Regions from separate parts of the Psychrobacter sp. R86515 genome, predicted to be linked through region 2. Evidence: predicted binding sites of a transcription regulator. Region 2 holds the regulator's gene; the other holds the start of a gene.

Region 1 (2,805 bases), 430 kb from region 2:
CAGCGACGCCATCGACTTTTTCTAATGCTTGATAAATCGGTACCGTACCAATCGGTACAGGAGAGTTACGGATTAGCCATTCACGGGTTTCATGAATATGATTGCCCGTTGATAGATCCATAATAGTATCCGCACCCCAACGTGTTGCCCACGTCATTTTGGACACTTCTTCATCGATAGACGAACCCAACGCTGAATTACCGATATTGGCATTAATTTTCACCAAGAAATTGCGCCCGATGATCATCGGCTCAGACTCAGGGTGATTGATATTGTTTGGGATAATTGCGCGTCCAGCTGCCACTTCATCACGAACAAATTCAGGGGTGATGGTTTGAGGCGTATTGGCACCGAAGCTCTCGCCATCGTGTTGACGCATATCGGTCAGTTCATGTTGCTTCTGCGTTTCGCGTATGGCGATATATTCCATCTCAGGGGTGATGATGCCTCGGCGCGCGTAGTACATTTGCGTGACGTTCTGTCCTGCTTTGGCGCGACGCGGTTTATCAATATGAGCAAATCTAAGGTTAGCAGTGCTGATATCACGGGCACGTGCTTGTCCGTATGAGCTGGATAGGCCACTTAATTGCTCGGTATCACCACGTTCTGCGATCCAGCTTTCACGCAACTTTGGCAATCCACGTGTGAGGTCGATATCGACCTTAGGGTCGGTATATACACCTGAAGTGTCATACACATAAAACGGTGGATTATGCTCACCGTCTTTATCTCCAGTGCCGCCAACAGGTGTATCAGCCAAGCTGATTTCACGCATCGGTACTTGGATATCAGGTCTTGAGCCTTCGATATAGACTTTTCTTGAGGCAGGTAAAATACGGTGCAAGTCGCGCGCATCTTCTTCGAAACGGGCATCACTTGCGGCACGGTGAGCAGGGGTTTTTAACGCATCTGCTTTTTTATCTGCTTTGACGTTGGTCGTGTCAGCAGCATTTGAAGCAAGCGTTGAGTTGTCGGCTGGGTTATGCGTTTGGGCTTTCGGTGCAATTGAGGTAGTGTCTGCAGTTGTCATATGCTGTCCTAGCGTGTTGGTTTTTGAATAAAATCAACACCGCCAGTATCTGCGGGGGTAGGCATCCATCATCTAGACAAATTTATATCATGAACCCACAACTTCGACCAAAAAGTATCGTCGCGCATGGTGCTCATCAAATATTGGACGCAAATTTATATCCTCTCTTCTTATCCGGTTATGCATCACGCATATCAAGACAGTAGTGACGATAAAAATGTATTTCTACGCGCCCTTTGTCATAAATAACAAAGTGCTTAAGACTTCCCTGCGTCGGTACTAACCGCATCAGGTTCGGCGGGTGATCTCTCAGCGAATGTATCAAGGCGACTACTTTAATAAAGCAAGTTTAATAAAGTGAGCCAAAAATACACCGCACCCCGAGTCTGTCAGTGTTGTAAATCAGCCTTCATATTAACAAAATTCTGTACCAACGGCTAATAGTATTTGGATACAAATATTCTGTGTCAAACACACGGTTCAATATTTTTGTGAATAATTTTTCTGAATGTTGATAGATGAGGATGCTTAGTATTACTAGGTTGTAGACAAATTATTCAAATATTATGTAAAGCGAATGAAGGATTATAGAAGTTGTCATTAAACTGTCATAAAGATTTGGCAAGATAACACGCATATCACAAGCAATGCTTTTTTATACCGTTGTTAAACTTCAGGAGTCCTACATGCGTTATTCGTTATTAGCAGTGGCCGTCAGTTGTACATTAATGCTTACGGCGTGTAATAAGTCAACAGATACGGCGGAGCCAACTGCTGATACTAGCAGTAGCGCTGTGACAACAGCTGAAACAACCTCTCAGACAGCATCTTCTGCTACGTCAGATTTTAAATCTGCTGAAAATATCGCTATGAATATTACAGGTGCAGGTGCGTCGTTCCCGCAGCCTATCTATGCGAAATGGTCATATGATTACAATGCTGCGACCGGCGGCCAAGTCAACTATCAGTCGATTGGCTCATCTGGTGGTATCAAACAAATTCAATCAAAAACAGTAGACTTTGGTGCTTCTGATGCCCCAATGACGCCTGAAGAGTTAGACGAAGCAGGTTTGATTCAGTTCCCAACAGTCATCGGTGGTGTTGTACCAATCGTCAACATTGATGGTGTTGAGCCTGGTGCACTGAAACTAGACGGCACAACGTTGGCTGATATCTATCTGGGTAAAATCAGTAACTGGAATGACCCTGCGATTAAGGCGATGAACCCAGATTTGACCTTGCCAGATGCAGCAATCACAACAGTATTCCGTTCAGACGGTTCAGGTACGACTTTCAACTTCACTGATTATCTTGCCAAGGTTTCACCAGACTGGAAAGACACTGTTGGTGTTGATAAAACCGTCAAATGGCCGACTTCTGCTACTGGTGCAGGCGGTAAAGGTAACGAAGGCGTTTCGAGCTACGTCAACCGCATGAAAAACTCTATCGGCTATGTTGAGTATGCGTACGCCAAGCAAAATAAGATGTCACATACTGCGCTGAAAAACGCAGCTGGTAACATCGTACAGCCATCTGCTGAGACGTTTGCTGCGGCAGGTGATATCGATTGGTCACAACAAGAAGGCTTTTATAAAGTCATCACCAACTCTGAAACTGACCAAGCATGGCCTATCGCTGCTGCGACCTTTATCTTGGTACATAAGCAACCAGAAAATCCTCAACAAGTCGCTGGCGTGTTGAACTTCTTTGACTGGGCTTATACCCAAGGTGATGACAGCGCCATGGAACTAGACTACGTACCATTCTCTGACACG
Region 2 (4,824 bases):
TTGCGCTAGATGTCAATCATGAAAAATTGCTGAAGATGGCATTGGTTCATGATTTGGGTGAGATTGATGCGGGCGATACTTTTTTGTATGCCGATACCCGTACTGATGCACACGTCGAAGAGCGTGCCGGCATTGCCAGATTGCAACGTGAGCGAGGCAATGGCATTAGTGATTTAAGCGAGGTTTGGGAAGCGCAGGAAACAGGAAGTAGCAAAGAAAGTCAGTTACTCAGAGTGGTCGACCGTTTATTGCCGTTTTTGCTCAATCTAAATACCAACGGTAAAACGTGGATTGAGCTTGGCGTTATGCGCTCGCAGGTGGCAGGTGCGCATGCATTTATCAAAGACAGCTTTCCTCCTATTCATGATTGGCTCTCACATAATATTGCATACGCAACTCAGCAAGGTTGGCTGATTGACGCATAAATCTACATAAGTAGCAGGAATAAAAAAGCCCAATCAAGCACTATGATTTACGCTTAACTGGGCTGATATTTTCAGTACTTTTATACAGGCGTGTTATTGAGCGTTTGCCATTCCTAGCAATTGACCCATTTGCACGACGCTGTTGGCTTGCATACCATCTAGCCAGTCAGCCTTTGCTGCTTTTGGTAATACTACGATAGCCGTTGAGCCCAAATAAAAGCGTCCAAGCTCTTCGCCTACTGCAAACTGCATGTCATGATCGGACTCGAATATGTCGTCAGTACGAGCAATTTTGCCAGTGGCGACAGTTTCAATACCAGCGACGATCATAGCACCAACCATCACAACAGCGGCTTTGCCATACTTGGTATCAAACATACAAACCAGACGCTCATTACGTGCAAACAAGTCTGGCACGTTAGCCGCCGTAGTGTTGTTGACCGAAAATAGGGTGCCAGGCACATAGCGAGTCTTGGTCAATGTGCCAGTAAATGGCATATGCACACGGTGATAGTTGCTAGGTGCTAAGTAGATAGTCGCAAAACTGCCATCAGCGAAATAACTGCCATCTTCACTATCAGCAAGTAGTTGGCCGACATCATAGTGACGACCTTTTGCCTGTAATAGTTTATGGTCTTCGATTTGTCCTAGCTGAGAGATAATACCGTCCGCAGGACTCACGATACCGTTTGCAGTGGCGTCGATAGTACGAGCGTCTTCTTTTAACTCACGGGTAAAAAAGTCATTAAAACTTTCATAAGCGTTAAGGCTTTGGCGTTCGTACTCGTCTAAGCTGATATTATAAGCTTTGGCAAAGCTACGAATAAAAGTGCGTTTGACATAAGGGTGGCGACTGGCGGCCAAACGTCCAGCGACTTTACTGAGCTTTTGCTGCGGCACAAGCTGTTGTAAGGTGGTAAATACATTCATAATAAGGCTACCAAAATAAGGTGTAATGTAATAGGGGCGTGTTGGAAATTCGACCAGGGCACTGACAGTGGCTAAAATTGCGCCATACTACGTTGTAAATCTAGATAAGGCATGAGCATTATCGTCGTTTTACGCCTTGTCTGGAACAGTTTTAGCGATCCGCAGTACCTATTTGTGAATATCAAACACGCCCTAATAATAGTTAAGTTAATGACGGTATTTTATCATGGACAGCATATTATTGTATGGCCATAATCTGTTAAGGAATTAGTAAATGAAAGCACTCATACAACGGGTGAAGCACGCTAGTGTGGTCGTCGACCAGCAGTGTATTGGCGAGATTGAACATGGGGTATTGGCATATATTGGCTTAGGGCATGAAGACGATTTCGCCGCTGCCCAGCGTATGATTGACAAAATACTAACCTATCGCATTTTTGAAAATGACGATGATCCTGTCAAATTTGGTAAACTGGATAAAAACGTTCAGCAGGTCGGTGGCGGGCTATTATTGGTCTCGCAATTTACCTTGATGGCAAAAACAGACAAAGGTCGCCGACCAGACTTTGGTGGTGCGATGGTACCTGCTGCGGCGCAAGTGTTATTTGAACAACTGGTCGATTATGCCAAAACTAAGCATCTGAACGTGGCAACTGGTCAGTTTGGTGCTGATATGCAAGTGTCGAGCGTCAATGATGGGCCGCTCAATTTTTTACTAAAAATCTGATTTTAGAGTGTCATCAAGCTGTCATAATTAATCCGTTTAATAGGTAGAGACTGGTGAGTATATATTGCCTTTTTACATGCTAGATTTTGTCCTCTAACACCGAGAATGTCCTATGTATAATGAACAAATTTTGATTGTTGAAGATGAGCCTGCGATTCGTGAAATGGTTGTCATGACGCTAGAGATGGCTGGGTTTGATAGCTTGCAAGCGGCAGATGTGTCAGAGGCGCATCAGCAAGTGGTCGATCATAGACCGTCACTGATACTGTTAGACTGGATGTTGCCGGGTGACAAGAGCGGTGTGGATTTTTGTCGTATGCTCAAAAACGATGAGCTGCTCTCTGAAATACCAGTCATTATGCTAACAGCAAAAAGTGAAGAAGACAGTAAGGTGCATGGTCTTGATGCAGGTGCAGATGATTATATGACCAAGCCTTTTTCGACTCGTGAACTGATTTCTAGAATCAAAGCCGTACTACGCCGCAGTAGCGCGATGAGCAGCGACAAACCTATCGAAATTGGACAGTTAAGTTTAGATACCAAGAGTCAGCGCGTGACAGCTGCAGGTAAAATCGTTGATGTTGGGCCCACAGAATATCGTCTATTGGCATTTTTTATGAGTCACCCTGAGCGCGCCTACACACGAACGCAACTGCTCGATCAGGTATGGGGCGGCAATGTATATATCGAAGACCGAACCATCGATGTGCATATCAAACGTCTACGTAAATTACTGCGACCTTATGACTGTGATACATTGATACAGACGGTACGTGGAACAGGCTACCGATTTTCTAGCCTGATTGAGCCAAGTTAATCTTGTACATATAATGCCGCAGCAATATAAAGGCCGCGGATAGTGGTAAGGATAAAAAATGGACAAGATAGTGCCAACACAAAGTGAGCAATCAGCTCTACTAGAGCAAATATCTACTCAAAGTACAGCAGAGCAACTCAAAAAAATCGGCAGTGCACTACGAGCCCTGCGCGATGCAGTGATTTTGCTCAATAATAATGACGGTCTAGAATGGTGGAATCAGGCAGCACAAGACTTATTGCTGCTACAGCCAGAAGATAAAGGTCAGAACATTTTCGACTTTATCACTGTACCTGAGTTCCGCCAGTATTATGAAGGTACGACGGTACCTAACGATGGCGTCCATATAGAATCATGGCGAGATCCTAGTCGCTACTTAAAGTGCGAACTGACCCCTTTCGGTGATGAAAAATTGCTGTTTGTATATGACGTGACCCGCCTGCGGCACTTAGAGCAAATGCGTCAGGATTTTGTGGCGAATGTCTCGCATGAGCTTAGAACACCATTGACGGTAATGATGGGCTATCTAGAGAATTTCTCTGATCAGCCAGATATGCCGCCGCAATGGCGTCGCGGTTTTGAGCTGATGACGCAGCAAACTGCCCGTATGAACAGAATCGTGAACGACTTGCTACTATTGTCTAAGATTGAAATCGAAGAGTCACATGAGCTGCATTACATAGATATGACTAAGCTACTAACCAATATCTACGACGATGCACAGGCCTACAACCAAGCATACAAACACATCATTCATTTGCATATAGATACGTATGATGGGCTATACGGGTCAGAGATGTACTTGAATAGTGCGCTATCTAATTTGGTAATCAATGCGATCAAATATACGCCAAAGGGTGGCAATATCACTATCAGTTGGACAAGGACGTCTGATGGCTGCCGTTTCGCTGTCGAAGATGATGGGATCGGTATTGCGTCAGAGCATATCGCCCGTTTGACAGAACGTTTCTATCGTATCGACAAAGGTCGTAGCCGTGCGACAGGTGGTACGGGATTGGGACTAGCGATTGTAAAGCACGTATTACACCAGCACGAAGCACAATTGCAAATCGATTCAGTAGAAGGGGAAGGGTCGACATTTAGTGTGGTATTCCCCTCAAACTACGTCAGATCCGTCACAGCCAATTAATATGATTGAGGGTCTGTATTAACGACAGTTTTTCGGCTTCCGTTTTTTAACTAATATCAGCTCAGTGCTATTTCAAATTAGGATAACGACATACTTTTCTATATTCGTTAATCCTTTTGCAAAAGCGGATAAGGGTTGACCGCACTGCCATCAATATAGATACCATAATGTACATGTGTCGGTGTCCCTTTTGCATTACCGCTATCACCCACATAACCTATCACGTCGCCCTGATTGACCCAGTCATTGGGAGAGATGTCAGCATAGTCCTCTAGATGAGCGTAGTAATGTCCTGCGCCACCAGGCCCTACCACTACGACTACGCGCCCACCCAATGTGTTTTCACCAACCTTGCTTACCACGCCTTGTGTGGTTGACTGCACGGGAGTATTACGCGGCGCAAAGATATCGATGCCTTCGTGGGAGCGGCCTTGACTACGTGCCGCGCCCCAAGTGTCTGTCAGGTTTCGTTCTGGTAGTGGACTGGGCAAGCTGTTTTCTGTCGGTAGCTCTTGTTGCAATAGACTCAATTGCTGCCATTTGGCAACCACAAATGACTGCGTTTGTTGGCTAATACTAGGTAGTAGCTTATCGAAGACAAATAATAGTGCTAGCAATACGGTAGCCTTAATCAATAGGCTTAGTAAACGACTGAAAAAAGAAGGTCTGGGAGGCTGGTTGTTTCCATCTGCTAGCATTGATGTCTCATATATATTTGATGTCATTTGAGATTTTATTATAAAAGCTTCGTCTGATAACGTATGTATCGCATTGT

Evidence for each region. The regulator PhoB, encoded in region 2, activates phosphate uptake and scavenging genes when phosphate is short. The targets are predictions, from matches to a motif close to TGTCATNAANCTGTCATAA.
Region 1: a site for PhoB is predicted at 1,626-1,644, ahead of pstS (phosphate ABC transporter substrate-binding protein PstS). Genes of this name have one in related genera too.

What each region holds. Positions count from the first base shown of each region.
Region 1 is NZ_JAXHCC010000001.1:926,090-928,894, forward strand. It holds gene thiC (phosphomethylpyrimidine synthase ThiC) at 1-1,030, opposite strand, end outside; TPP riboswitch at 1,279-1,423, opposite strand; gene pstS (phosphate ABC transporter substrate-binding protein PstS) at 1,717-2,805, shown strand, end outside.
Region 2 is NZ_JAXHCC010000001.1:499,419-504,242, reverse strand. It holds gene SJY28_RS02100 (HD family hydrolase) at 1-425, shown strand, start outside; gene asd (archaetidylserine decarboxylase) at 519-1,355, opposite strand; gene dtd (D-aminoacyl-tRNA deacylase) at 1,630-2,082, shown strand; gene phoB (phosphate regulon transcriptional regulator PhoB) at 2,195-2,899, shown strand; gene phoR (phosphate regulon sensor histidine kinase PhoR) at 2,958-4,049, shown strand; gene SJY28_RS02075 (M23 family metallopeptidase) at 4,157-4,747, opposite strand.